One region of the Photobacterium panuliri genome, then DNA from elsewhere that is predicted to be linked to it. Evidence: riboswitches for the same ligand, from Rfam matches in the RefSeq annotation. Region 1 holds a riboswitch; each other region holds the start of a gene.
The links. Region 1 has a riboswitch for thiamine pyrophosphate ahead of thiB (thiamine ABC transporter substrate binding subunit). Riboswitches for the same ligand answer to the same signal wherever they lie in the genome.
Positions count from the first base shown of each region.

Region 2: another riboswitch for thiamine pyrophosphate. It lies ahead of thiC (phosphomethylpyrimidine synthase ThiC); the one in region 1 lies ahead of thiB (thiamine ABC transporter substrate binding subunit).
Region 3: another riboswitch for thiamine pyrophosphate. It lies ahead of thiD (bifunctional hydroxymethylpyrimidine kinase/phosphomethylpyrimidine kinase); the one in region 1 lies ahead of thiB (thiamine ABC transporter substrate binding subunit).

Region 1 is NZ_CP197192.1:843,352-847,711, reverse strand. Features, by position in the region: gene leuD (3-isopropylmalate dehydratase small subunit) at 1-476, shown strand, start outside; gene ACSF8X_RS04215 (DUF547 domain-containing protein) at 620-1,402, shown strand; TPP riboswitch at 1,471-1,580, shown strand; gene thiB (thiamine ABC transporter substrate binding subunit) at 1,702-2,670, shown strand; gene thiP (thiamine/thiamine pyrophosphate ABC transporter permease) at 2,684-4,276, shown strand; gene thiQ (thiamine ABC transporter ATP-binding protein) at 4,270-4,360, shown strand, end outside.
Region 2 is NZ_CP197192.1:338,245-342,604, forward strand. Features, by position in the region: gene thiC (phosphomethylpyrimidine synthase ThiC) at 1-1,826, opposite strand, end outside; TPP riboswitch at 1,953-2,050, opposite strand; gene ACSF8X_RS01720 (universal stress protein) at 2,114-2,536, opposite strand; gene crcB (fluoride efflux transporter CrcB) at 2,726-3,109, shown strand; tRNA gene ACSF8X_RS01730 (tRNA-Trp) at 3,379-3,455, opposite strand; tRNA gene ACSF8X_RS01735 (tRNA-Trp) at 3,762-3,838, opposite strand; tRNA gene ACSF8X_RS01740 (tRNA-Asp) at 3,875-3,951, opposite strand; rRNA gene rrf (5S ribosomal RNA) at 4,017-4,132, opposite strand; rRNA gene ACSF8X_RS01750 (23S ribosomal RNA) at 4,250-4,360, opposite strand, start outside.
Region 3 is NZ_CP197193.1:352,358-356,717, reverse strand. Features, by position in the region: gene ACSF8X_RS17740 (trypsin-like serine protease) at 1-1,232, opposite strand, end outside; gene ACSF8X_RS17735 (hypothetical protein) at 1,404-1,883, opposite strand; gene ACSF8X_RS17730 (PhnA domain-containing protein) at 2,116-2,679, shown strand; TPP riboswitch at 2,851-2,963, shown strand; gene thiD (bifunctional hydroxymethylpyrimidine kinase/phosphomethylpyrimidine kinase) at 3,034-3,861, shown strand; gene ACSF8X_RS17720 (OmpA family protein) at 4,002-4,360, opposite strand, start outside.

The DNA.
Region 1 (4,360 bases):
TCCACGACTGGCGCTTCCTCGACGATGCTGGCCAGCAACCCAACCCGGATTTCGTGATGAATGCCCCCCGCTACCAAGGTGCCAGTATTCTGCTGGCCCGGGAGAACTTCGGCTGCGGCTCATCACGCGAGCATGCCCCATGGGCGCTGGCTGACTACGGCATTCAGGTTATGATCGCACCGAGTTTTGCCGATATCTTCTACGGCAACAGCATCAACAACCAAATGGTACCGGTCCGGCTGGCCGAGCAGGAAGTCGATGAGCTGTTCGGGTTCGTTAATGCCAACGAAGGCGCGGAGATCACCGTGGACCTCGAGGCAATGACCGTTACGGCCAACGGCAAACAGTACCGATTCGAGATCGACGAGTTTCGCCGCCACTGCCTGCTCAACGGGCTGGACAACATCGGCCTGACCCTGCAACACGAAGATAAGATTGCTGCCTTCGAGCGCAATATCCCCGCGTTCTTATCCTGAACCGACCCAAGCTCCGGCCATCGGCCGGAGCTATACCCCGCAATTTTGCCCCAAAAGCCAATACCTTGAACAAAAACGAAAGCAATCTGCCGCCTGAGCGGTCTGCTAGGAAATAGCACTCTACTATTGACCGAGGATCCCACATGCGCCCGCTTCTCTTGATGCTAATCCTGCTGCTCCCTGCCACCACTCTCGCCGCCCCGAAGGCCAACCTCTGGCCCTACTGGCAACAGGCCTCAGCCACCAGCCAAGTCCGGGTCGACCATAGCCGCTGGCAACACCTGCTCGACAAATACCTTATTGCCGCCCCGCAGCAAACTCTTTTCCGTTACGGGCAAGTCAGCGCCAGCGACAACTACGAGCTCGACCGCTACCTGCGCGATCTCGCCAAACTCGACCCGCGCCAGCTCAACCGGCGCGAGCAGTTTGCCTATTGGGTCAACCTCTACAACGCCCAGACGGTCAAGCTGATCCTCGATAACTATCCGGTCAGCTCGATCACCAAGCTCGGAGGCCTGTTCAGTTTTGGGCCGTGGGATGAGCAAGTACTCACAATTACAGGCCAGCCACTGACCCTCAATGATATCGAACACCGGATCCTGCGACCGATCTGGAAAGACCCCCGCATCCACTATGCGGTCAACTGCGCCAGCCTCGGTTGCCCCGACCTACTGTCAGAAGCGTTCACGGCCAATAACAGCGAACGGCTACTTGAACAGGCCGCCACCCGCTTCATCAACAGCCGCAAGGGGGTCGCCGTATCGAGCTCCTCGACCACCCTTTCATCGATCTACGACTGGTATGGCAGTGACTTCGGAGACAAAGCTGCTCTGACCAAGCACATCAACCATTACCGCGATGGTGCACCCATTTCACTGGGCAAAATCAAATACGAGTACAACTGGTCGCTCAACGATGCCAAATAGCGCCCCCCAAAGCTATGCCTTGCATGCAGAACCTAGCATCTGAAACTCGCTTGGGTATACAATAAGAGCCGTTCTCATTGGGGAGCCTGGGCAAATGCACCGGGCTGAGATTGCCAACGCAAGACCCACTGAACCTGATCCAGTTAGTACTGGCGTAGGAATTGAGACCACGATAATTTGCCGTATCACCTCCAGCACGATGCTGGTGGATCTCAAACCCTGTGCCCCCTTCTTCCCTCTCTTGCCGGATGCAAGAGTACCAGGAGCGCATAGTGAACAACGTAACAAAGCTACTTCCGATTTTAACTCTGTCGTTGGCAGCGGGCTCAGCCTTCGCCGCCGATAACACCCTGACCGTCTATACCTATAGTTCGTTTGCTTCAGATTGGGGTCCAGGCCCAACCATCGAGAAGGCCTTCGAAGCCCAATGTGGCTGCAACCTCGAATTCGTCGCCCTTGATGACGGGGTCTCTATCCTCAACCGCCTCCGTCTGGAAGGAAAGCGCAGCAAAGCCGACGTCCTGCTCGGCCTTGACAACAACCTGATCAGTGAAGCGAAAAAAACCGGGCTACTGGCCCAGCACAACGTCGATACGAGCAAGATCACCCTGCCGGGCGGCTGGTCGGATACCACCTTCGTTCCCTATGATTACGGCTACTTTGCCTTTGTCTACGACAGCAGCAAACTGGCCAATCCACCCAGCAGCCTCAAAGATCTCGTCGACCGCGACGATCTGAATATCATCTACCAGGACCCTCGTACCTCTACACCGGGGCAAGGCCTGATGTTGTGGATGAAATCCGTCTACGGCGACAAGGCCGCCGCTGCTTGGCAGCAACTGGCCAAGAAGACCGTGACCGTGACCAAAGGCTGGTCCGATGCCTACAGCATGTTCCTCAAGGGCGAATCGGATATGGTCCTGTCCTACACCACTTCGCCAGCCTACCACTTGATCGCCGAACAAGAGGACAAGTACAAGGCAGCGGATTTCAGCGAAGGGCACTATATGCAAGTAGAAGTGGCCGCCAAGCTCAAGTACAGCCAGAACAGCGCGCTGGCAGACCAGTTCCTGAGCTTTATCCTAAGCCCAGCCTTCCAGCAGGCAATCCCGACCGGCAACTGGATGTATCCGGTGACCGCGACCGAACTACCTAAAGGGTTCGAGCAGTTGAGCGTGCCGAGCAAGGCCCTCGAATTCAGTGCCGACGAGGTCGCTCAGCAGCGCCGGGGCTGGATCCGAGAATGGCAACAAGCCCTAACCAAGTAGTAGGCACTTACTTTTGACAACCACCAATGTATCAAAGCCCGGCGTACTTACCGCCGGGCTGATTGTTTGCGTCGTATTCGGCGCGCTACTGGCACTGGTCGGCGAGGCCAGCATGCTGGATATCCCGGCCATGTGGCATGATCCATATCTTCGCCATGTAACGGCCTTTACCTTCAAGCAAGCCACCCTATCCACCCTGCTCAGCCTGCTGCCAGCCATCCCGATGGCCTATGCCCTATCGCGGCGCAACTTCCCCGGCAAGCCACTGCTATTGCGGCTCTTTGCCATGACGCTGGTCCTGCCGGTACTGGTCGCCGTATTCGGCCTGCTGGCTATCTACGGCAACAACGGCTTGCTCGCCCATATTGCTGCCGCATCAGGCTCGGCGGAGATACCGTCGCTCTACGGCCTGCAGGGGATCTTGCTGGCCCATGTATTCCTCAACCTGCCGCTGGCAACGCGCCTGCTCTACCAAAGCCTTGAGGGGATCCCGGCCGAACAACACCAGCTGGCAACCCAACTCGGCCTGTCGAGCTGGCAAGCCTTCCGCTTTGTGGCTTGGCCGAGAATGCGCCAGCAACTCCCCCATGCCGGCGGACTGATTTTCATGCTCTGCTTCACCAGTTTCGCCGTAGTCATGGCTTTAGGTGGCGGCCCGAAAGCCACCACCATCGAGCTGGCGGTTTACCAAGCCTTGCGCTATGACTTCGATCTTGCTGGCGGAGCGCTTTTGGCCCTGTGGCAAATGCTGCTCTGCGCTTCGCTGGTGCTACTGACCCAGCGTTTTGCCAAACCCCTGGCGACAGCCAGCCACAGCACCCTACAGCCTCGCCAAGGCCAATTCGACACACCAGCCAGCCGCTGCTGGGACTGGCTTTGGATCTCCGCCGCCGTCGCGCTCGTGCTTCCCCCGCTATTGGCTGTCTTTGTGTCGGGGCTCAACCCCAAAGCCCTCGCGCTGCTCGGTGACAGCAGCCTATGGCAAGCTGTATGGCACTCTCTTCAGGTTGCCGTGCTCTCGTGCCTGCTGGCGCTGGGCGGCGGGATCGCCATCTTGCTGACCAGCCGCCAGTGGCGGCTGCAAAAAGCTCGCTGGCGGGCCGATGGCATCGAGCTTATCGGGACGATCATTCTGGTCACGCCAGGGCTGGTCCTGAGCACCGGCATATTTCTGCTGCTACGCCAGTTTACCGATGCCTTTGCCGCCGCCTTCTGGGTAGTCGTCACCGTCAATGCCCTGATGGCCCTGCCCTATGTGCTCAAGACCTTAAGCCAGCCCATGCTCCATATTGCCCAGCAATACGACCCGCTGTGCCAGAGTCTTGGAATGCGCGGCCTTCGCCGCTTGGTGCTAGTAGAATGGCGGGCCATGCGCGGGCCGCTGGCTCAGGCTACCGGGATCAGCACGGTGCTGTCACTCAGGGATCTCGGAGCAATAGCCCTGTTTGGCAGCCAAGATTTCCAAACGCTCCCGCTCTACCTCTTCCAGCTGCTCGGCAGCTACCAAATGGACGCGGCTGCCGTTGCCGCCCTGTTACTCTTGGTACTCAGCTTCGGCCTGTTCGCTGCCATCGAGTACCTGCTAAACCGGAAACCATCATGCTGACACTGACCCAATTGAGCCACAGCTACCCACACCCGACCCAGCGCGGTCAGTCGACCGAGCTGTGTTTTGATCTCGACCTTCAAC
Region 2 (4,360 bases), 510 kb from region 1:
AATTGGATCTCTATCGCTTCCTGCTCTAGGCCCTTGGCGTAATCGCGGACTTCCTGTGATATTTTCATTGAGCAGAACTTTGGTCCGCACATCGAGCAAAAATGGGCCACCTTGCCGGATTCCTGCGGCAGGGTCTCATCGTGATAGGCCTTCGCGGTTTCAGGATCCAGTGCCAAATTGAACTGGTCTTCCCAGCGAAACTCAAACCGAGCCTTAGACAGGGCATTGTCCCTAACCTGTGCACCGGGATGGCCCTTGGCCAAGTCTGCCGCATGGGCACACAGCTTGTACGTGATCAGCCCCACCTTTACGTCCTCTTTGTTTGGAAGGCCAAGATGTTCTTTCGGGGTGACGTAGCACAGCATGGCACAGCCATACCAGCCAATCATTGCCGCACCGATACCGGAGGTAATATGATCGTAACCAGGAGCAATATCCGTTGTCAGCGGGCCTAATGTATAAAACGGGGCTTCATGGCAATGCTTGAGCTGTTCATCCATATTCTCCTTAATCATATGCATCGGCACATGACCCGGGCCTTCTATCATGACTTGGACATCGTATTCCCATGCAATCTTGGTCAACTCACCAAGCGTCCGCAATTCACTGAATTGCGCCTCGTCATTGGCATCGGCCACCGATCCCGGCCGCAGGCCGTCACCAAGCGACAACGCAACATCGTACTGGGCACAAATTTCACAGATCTCACGAAAGTGCTCATAGAGAAAGCTCTCTTGATGATGGGCCAGGCACCATTTCGCCATTATCGATCCGCCCCGAGAGACAATCCCCGTGACCCGCTTTGCCGTAAGAGGGACATAACGCAGCAAGACACCGGCATGGATTGTAAAATAGTCGACGCCCTGCTCAGCTTGTTCAAGCAAGGTATCGCGAAAGACTTCCCAGTTGAGGTTCTCGGCGATACCGTTCACCTTCTCCAACGCCTGATACATAGGGACCGTGCCGATAGGCACAGGGCTATTGCGGATAATCCACTCCCGGGTTTCATGAATATTGCGCCCAGTAGAGAGATCCATCACCGTGTCGCCTCCCCAACGGGTCGACCACACCAGTTTCTCCACTTCCTCCTCAATGGACGAACTTACCGAGGAATTTCCGATATTGGCATTGACCTTAACCAGAAAGTTTCGCCCGATGATCATTGGTTCCGACTCGGGATGGTTGATATTGGAAGGAATGATCGCACGGCCTTCGGCCACTTCTTTGCGGACAAACTCTGGGGTTATTTCAGATGGAAGGTTGGCCCCGAACGCTATACCGGGATGCTGCTGGGAAAGAGTCTGATCACGATACTGAGCGCGCCCCATATTCTCGCGGATGGCAATGAACTCCATCTCAGGGGTCACAATACCGCGCCTAGCATAATGGAGTTGGGTGACTTTGGCCCCGCGTTTAGCACGCCGAACACTTCCCGGCTGACCAAAGCGAAGTTCATCAAGCGTACCATCCGCCAATCTCTCTTTGGCGTAGCAGGAACTCAACTCGCTAAGGACATCACAATCCGCTCGTTCAACGATCCACTTCTCACGAAGCTTTGGCAGACCGCTATAAATATCCAGTTGATGATCAGGATCGGTATAATAACCAGAGGTATCATAAACACGAACGGGCTCATTGGGCTCAAAAACAGGCGTTTCTTTGGTACCCCCCACAAGGCTGTCAGATAACGATACCTCACGCATCGGTACGCGAATATCACTCCGGCTACCGGCGACATACACCTTACGCGAATTGGGATAGGCTTGTGTGGTCAGTGAATCGATAAATTGTTTCGCTTCCAGTCTCGCTTGCTTGCGATTCGTCATAGCAATTTCCTTTTCGTCTTCTTAATCGGGAAAGTTGCTTGGCGGATGGGTGCGTAAACAAGAGGCTACACGTAGGGTGTATAGCTTACATTCTGAAGGAACTACTGCCCAAACGAGCAGCGATACAGATGATTATCTCTTGTTCCCTTCGCAGGTATTAGCCTGATCAGGTTCAACGGATCCCGCAATGCGGTCTCAGCCAGATGGCACTCCGACAAGTACAGCGAGTATAAGGAACTCTGGCGCTCACAGCAACCCAGCGACAACAATTAGATAACAATCCCCAATTACTGGCAAATCAACACATCGCAATCCAATTCATCAGCTAAGGCTCTGCTAATATCCTTGAACCAATGGATCCCAGATCGTCGATGTCCGGTCACCACCAGATTAGCCCCTACCTTATCAGCCAAGAAGACAAGATGCTTAACCACATCGCCATTGGCCATATGAATAGCCCTAACTTTATAAGGTGACGTATCAGCTAACCCCCTCAGCTGCTCCATTCTTCGCTGTTCAAGCTCGTTATGAGCTTCTTCAATCCCTAATTCGGCATCGGCAAAACTAACATTGCCCATACCCGGTTCAACAAACGCCAAGTGCAATTCGGCATTGTTCTGCTCAGCAATAACGGCAGCTTTTACCATTAACCGGTGAGCCTCATTGTCTGTAGGATCTACGGCCAATAGTATCGTTTGGTAGAGCGCCATCTCTCAATTCTCCTATCGACTCATCAATGTGCCAATTTTCTGCTATATCTACACACAGCCTATACCAAAACTGCAGCAGTACTTACCGCTAAATCAATGATTGCGTTTTTAGGAGGCAGGAAAAATGCTCATGGCAGCCATAACATGGTATTAGTATGGCAATAATTTATATCAGCACTTGAGATAACAATGAGTCAATTAATGTTTCTGGGGCTTATCGCCCTTGGCGGGGCGTTTGGTGCTTGCTCCCGCTACCTCATATCTGAGTTTTGTGTGTCCCTATTCGGACGAGGCTTTCCCTACGGCACGCTAGTCGTTAACGTAATAGGCTCAATGATTATGGGACTGCTCATGTCTGCCCTGAACCAGGGAATGATTGAAGCGGTTCCAGCACGCCCGCTTATCGGATTAGGGTTTCTCGGGGCACTCACTACGTTCTCGACATTCTCAATGGATAACGTCATTTTGATGCAACAAGGCGAATTTCTAAAAGCAGGGGTAAATATTTTACTCAACGTTATCGTTAGTGTCGCAGCTTGCTTCATCGGCTACCAACTCATGATGAAAAGCTAACCATACACTGTTACCGCATAAGGAAAAGATCCCCACCTTGGTTGGGGGCTTTTTCTTATAACAGGCTACCAAGCAACCTTCCTCATGCAATCCACCACAAAACTCAGCGCACTTTTCAACGAAAACAGTCAAAAATCCAATCATCGCTAAGGCTCTCGTATCCTCATGATCACGGTTGCCCAGGAGCTGCGTTGTACCTGCTAGCAAGGTCAGTTTTACAAATATCAGAAACGAAAAAGGCTCCAGCATTTCTGCTAGAGCCTTGAAGATGGCAGGGGTGGAGAGATTCGAACTCCCAACACGCGGATTTGGAATCCGCTGCTCTGCCAATTGGAGCTACACCCCTATAAGCACTCATTCTACTGGCTTGGCCAATAAAAGCAACGGTATTTTCCTGAGGCTAATCACACTCTTAGCTAAAATAATGCCATCAAATACATTGCTGTATTCATCGATAATAGCTCGATATAACAACAATATGATTTCCCCGCTGCATTTCTTCGGGGATGCCTACTTAAAGATGGCAGGGTTGGACAGGGCTGGCGCACAAGCTTCCAACACGCGCTGATTTTCGGTGTGGCGGAATCTGCGGCTGACTCTGTTTTCGATATAAACGAAAAAGGCTCCAGCATTTCTGCTAGAGCCTTGAAGGTGGCAGGGGTGGAGAGATTCGAACTCCCAACACGCGGATTTGGAATCCGCTGCTCTGCCAATTGGAGCTACACCCCTGTAGTTTTTTTAAAGACTTAACTTTGTCTGAAGAAGTGGCGGAGCGGACGGGACTCGAACCCGCGACCCCCGGCGTGACAGGCCGGTATTCTAACCAACTGAACTACCGCTCCACACGGTGACAGAGATTTCTCTCTATCCGGTAACCGCCGTTCAACGCGCTTACCTTAAATTTAAAGCCTGGCGATGTCCTACTCTCACATGGGGAGGCCCCACACTACCATCGGCGCTGTTACGTTTCACTGCTGAGTTCGGCATGGGATCAGGTGGGTCCATAACGCTATGGTCGCCAAGCAAATTCGTTTATCTGCCGCCTCTCGGCCGCAAATAGCAATCTGGGAAAGTTAACTAGTTATCTCAAGCACTGCATTCAAGTGCTCATGGAGTCCGATAAAACCCCTTGGGTGTTGTATGGTTAAGCCTCACGGGCAATTAGTACAGGTTAGCTCAACGCCTCACAGCGCTTACACACCCTGCCTATCTACGTCGTAGTCTCCAACAACCCTTCAGGATACTTGTAGT
Region 3 (4,360 bases), on a different replicon from region 1:
TTACGTCGAATAAACCCGAGACCTGCCAATGTTAGCAACCATGCCCAACCGGTAGAGCCACCGCTTGAATCAACATATTTGCCCATTTCACAGTTCGTTGGTGAAATGCCATCTGCATTAGGATTACATCCATTACCACTGGCCTCTTTATCCTGCTCAATGATATAAGCTGGTGGCGAGATTGGATTCTCAGGCACTTTCGCGATCACTCGCATCACCCAATTATAATAAGTGCCAACACGAGTATAGAATGATGGACGATTAACCGAACCACATGTCGGTATACCTGTCACACCACCACTCACAATACCAACCTGAACCCAATTACCTAACTCATCTTGTGCGCGAAGCGGGCCACCGCTGTCCCCCTTGCAGGAGTCAGCACCATAATCACCATCCAACACTTCCTCTTGATCCTCTTCCTCTTCCCCTTCATTGGTCAGATCATCAGGATCAATCACAATATCATCTCGAATCTCAGGTGCTATAGTACATATCTTAGTCTGATCGAACGGGCTGGCTATAATACCGTGCATCCCATTACCTTGCTCAATAAGGGCAAAACAATCAGCAATAGGAACATGGGTCAAATAAGCCTCTTGAAGCTCATTAGGTAGAATACTGGCACCTGGATCAACAAATCCCCATCCAGATAGCCTATTATTTTTAACACGGTTTGCCGGATCCCACTCCTGAGCCAAACGGGTATCGATCTCACTGGCAACATCTGGGGCCGCTAGAGTAATCGGTGTCACCGAATCCGATGGGAATGGACGGCTAACCCGCAATAGAGCAATATCGTTCTGCAATGCAGTTTTAACCACTTCTTGCGAACCATCAAAGTCACCTTCAACCAAAGCCCCCGGTGAATAGTCAGGATGGACAACGACATGCGATATTGAATAAAGGTGACCAACATCGGTCAACTCAAGCGTTGGTGAGCCAACCGCAAGATTTAGTTGGTGCGGCTGAATTACAAAGTGCTTTTTCGAGTTCGAATCATAACTCACGACACAATGGGCTGCTGTCAATGCCCAGTTTTCACTAATGACTGACGCGCCACAGTTATGAGCATTATCCATAGGAAGAACACGCAACGAAGCCATCCAACTGTGATTGCTGATATCGGTTACAGGATCACCACCAACGACATAAGGGGTAACATTCGATGCTCCTGCCATCATCGATGGTAAAAGCATAGAGGTCGCCAAGGCCAGAAGGGCTTTTTTCATTCCTAACTACTCCAGAATCCATTCAATCTGAGCAGAATAACAAGCCCTTATAGAAACCACAGATAGAAGAATGACAAAATGCGAGTCATTACGCCCCACATTCGAGTTAACTTACATCATTGCATCATTTTAGTGCTATGCGAGTTCCATAACCCATTGTTAACAGTGAACTTAAATGACCTCATTGCCTGTTAATGGACAAGGGGCACTTTCAATATCGAAATCAATAAATGCCCCCGTTAACTGAGAGGTAATGGTAGGATAAAAACCAAAATCTACCGCTTCATCAATATTCTCAATATCAATCGTATAGATTTTAACACCGAGCATTTTTACCTCGCTTGGTAAACAACTGGCTGAATCATTTAGCGTAAAACAAATTTCATCTGTCGTATCAATGTAGCCACACTGAACCTCTTCTTTTACCCCCAAATTTTGCAAACCGGCAAGATCACCTCGCGGCAGTTCATCGGGAATAACGATCAACGCTTCCGCCTCATCAAGCGTGTAATATTTACTCACGAGCACGGTATCCACCTTCGCCCCATCAACTGCAAAAACCCGAGTGTCTCCCTTTAATGCAGCCTCCATATCATCATCGTTACAACCGAATAGCGCCATCAATGACAAAAAAATACATGTTTTTTTCATATAATCCCTCATGTAGTAATATTTTTATTCAGATTATAGACTCATTTCACTCACACCTGCATCACACTATCATTACAAACGCAATGTTAACTGCTGGAATTTTGAACACAATATAGCTAATTAATGTGATCTTGATCTTGATTCCTTCCATTATTTATATTTAATGGCATAATAAACAGAACAATTACCTGTATGGGTAACTTCTACCATTACACATCTACGGATAATAACTATGAGTATTGAATCAATCGTAAAACAGCGCGCTGGCGAGCAATGTGAACTGTGTTCTTCTACTGACGATCTAAAAGTATATGAAGTACCAGCCTCTCCAGACTCAACTGCTGCAAGTTGTGTGCTGGTATGTGAAAAGTGCCGTAGCGAAATCGAAGATGCTGAAACACTAGATCAAAACCACTGGCGCTGCCTGAACGACAGCATGTGGAGCCAAGAACCAGCTGTACAGGTAATGGCATACCGTATGCTTAAGCGTCTGTCTTCTGAAACTTGGGCTCAAGATCTACTAGACATGCTGTACCTAGAAGAAGACAAAATTGAGTGGGCAGAAAAAGGCCTACTAGCCGACGAAGACAAACCACGCGACGTAAACGGCGTTGAACTGAAAAAAGGCGATGATGTTACTATCATCAAAGACCTGCCAGTTAAAGGTTCAAGCATGGTAATCAAGCAGGGTACTGCTGTTCGTGGTGTTAACCTGACTGATGATCCTAAGCACATTCAAGGCAAAGTAAACGGTCAGACAATGTTCATCATTGCTGAATACTGCCGTAAGAAATAAGAGCCTGACTCTTTCCAAAAAAACCGCCTTTAATGGCGGTTTTTTTATAATAGACGCCATCAAATTTTATTTGCCATTCTTTGAATATGATGAGTTTGATACCTCAACGTGGATCAAAAGCTAAGAATCTATCTCAAATTGAATTTTCAAGAATATATCTGTTAATATAAACAGAGTTAGTCGGGGAGCCAAAAGGCTGAGACCACCACCGCCAAGCGCAAAGAGTGGGACCCGTTGAACCTGATCCATTTAATAATGGCGTAGGGAACTAGCATGACTTTGTTCCCTCTATAGGTGTAAACCAACTACCCCCATAGAAAAGCCACGCTACCCACGCCAAATAACGAGGTAGACATGGCCAATTCATCCAAGACTCCCATCACTCTGACTATCGCTGGCTCGGACAGTGGTGGTGGTGCCGGTATTCAAGCAGACATCAAGGCAATTTCCGCTACGGGCAGCTATGCCTGCTCTGTCATTACCGCCCTTACCGCACAAAATACCCAAGGTGTCAGTGGTATCTTAGGAATCGATCCTTCATTTGTCGAACAACAATTAGACGCTGTATTCTCTGATCTCGATATTCAAGCAGTCAAAATCGGCATGCTTAGCGATAGTCGCATCATAAAAGCCGTTGCAAACAAATTGCAGCAATACCAACCTAAGTTCCTTGTTATCGATCCCGTTATGGTGGCAACCAGCGGTGATTTGCTGCTTGAACAAACGGCTATTTCCACCCTGCAATCTGAGCTAATACCGCTAGCTGATATCATCACCCCCAATTTGCCTGAAGCCGCCGCCCTACTAGGCTGCCCAATTCCCACTTCTGAAGATGAAATGGAAACCCTGATTGATGCGCTGCGCCTATTGGGTGCAAAATCCGTTTTGCTTAAAGGCGGACATTTAGAACAAGCTGCAAGCTGTACTGATCTCCTTATCTTGCCCAATGAGGTCATTCGTCTTTCAACGCCCAGAATTGCCACACGCAATACCCACGGCACGGGTTGTACCCTCTCTGCTGCCATTGCCTCATTTCTTGCCCAGGGCTATCCCCTTCCAATCGCCGTCAAATTTGCCAAGCAATATATTACAGACGCGCTCAGACACGCTGACGATTTGAAGATTGGTTCCGGGCATGGGCCGGTCCATCACTTCTTTGCCTTCAACGGTAAACCAAGCTAGACAAACCTTCTCATTCAGCATCGATCTACGGATGAGCATTTACTATTGCACAGCAACCCAACGGCTTTTCATAGACAATAAAAAAGCCAGCCCTAAAAAGGCTGGCTTTTTCATGCGTACGAATTATCAACCAAAAATCATTACGGCAAGATAATATCTACCCGACGGTTATTCTCACGACCAAATTCGGAATCGTTGGTTTCTATGGGGGCCTGCTCACCTTTACTTTCTACAAGCAAACGCTGTGATCGAATCCCCTTTCCATGCAAATAATCTGCGCTTTGCTCAGCTCGCTTAATACCTAGTTGGTAGTTGTATTTTTGGCTACCACGATTATCCGTATTGCCCTGCAATGCGACAACCTGTTCGGATTTTGCTAACTGACGAGCGACATAATCCAAAATTTGTTTAGAGAATGGGGTTAACTGTGCATTGTCAAAGTCAAAATAGACCCGTCCAAGTAATGACGACTGAGGAGACTTATCGCCTGTCATTACTA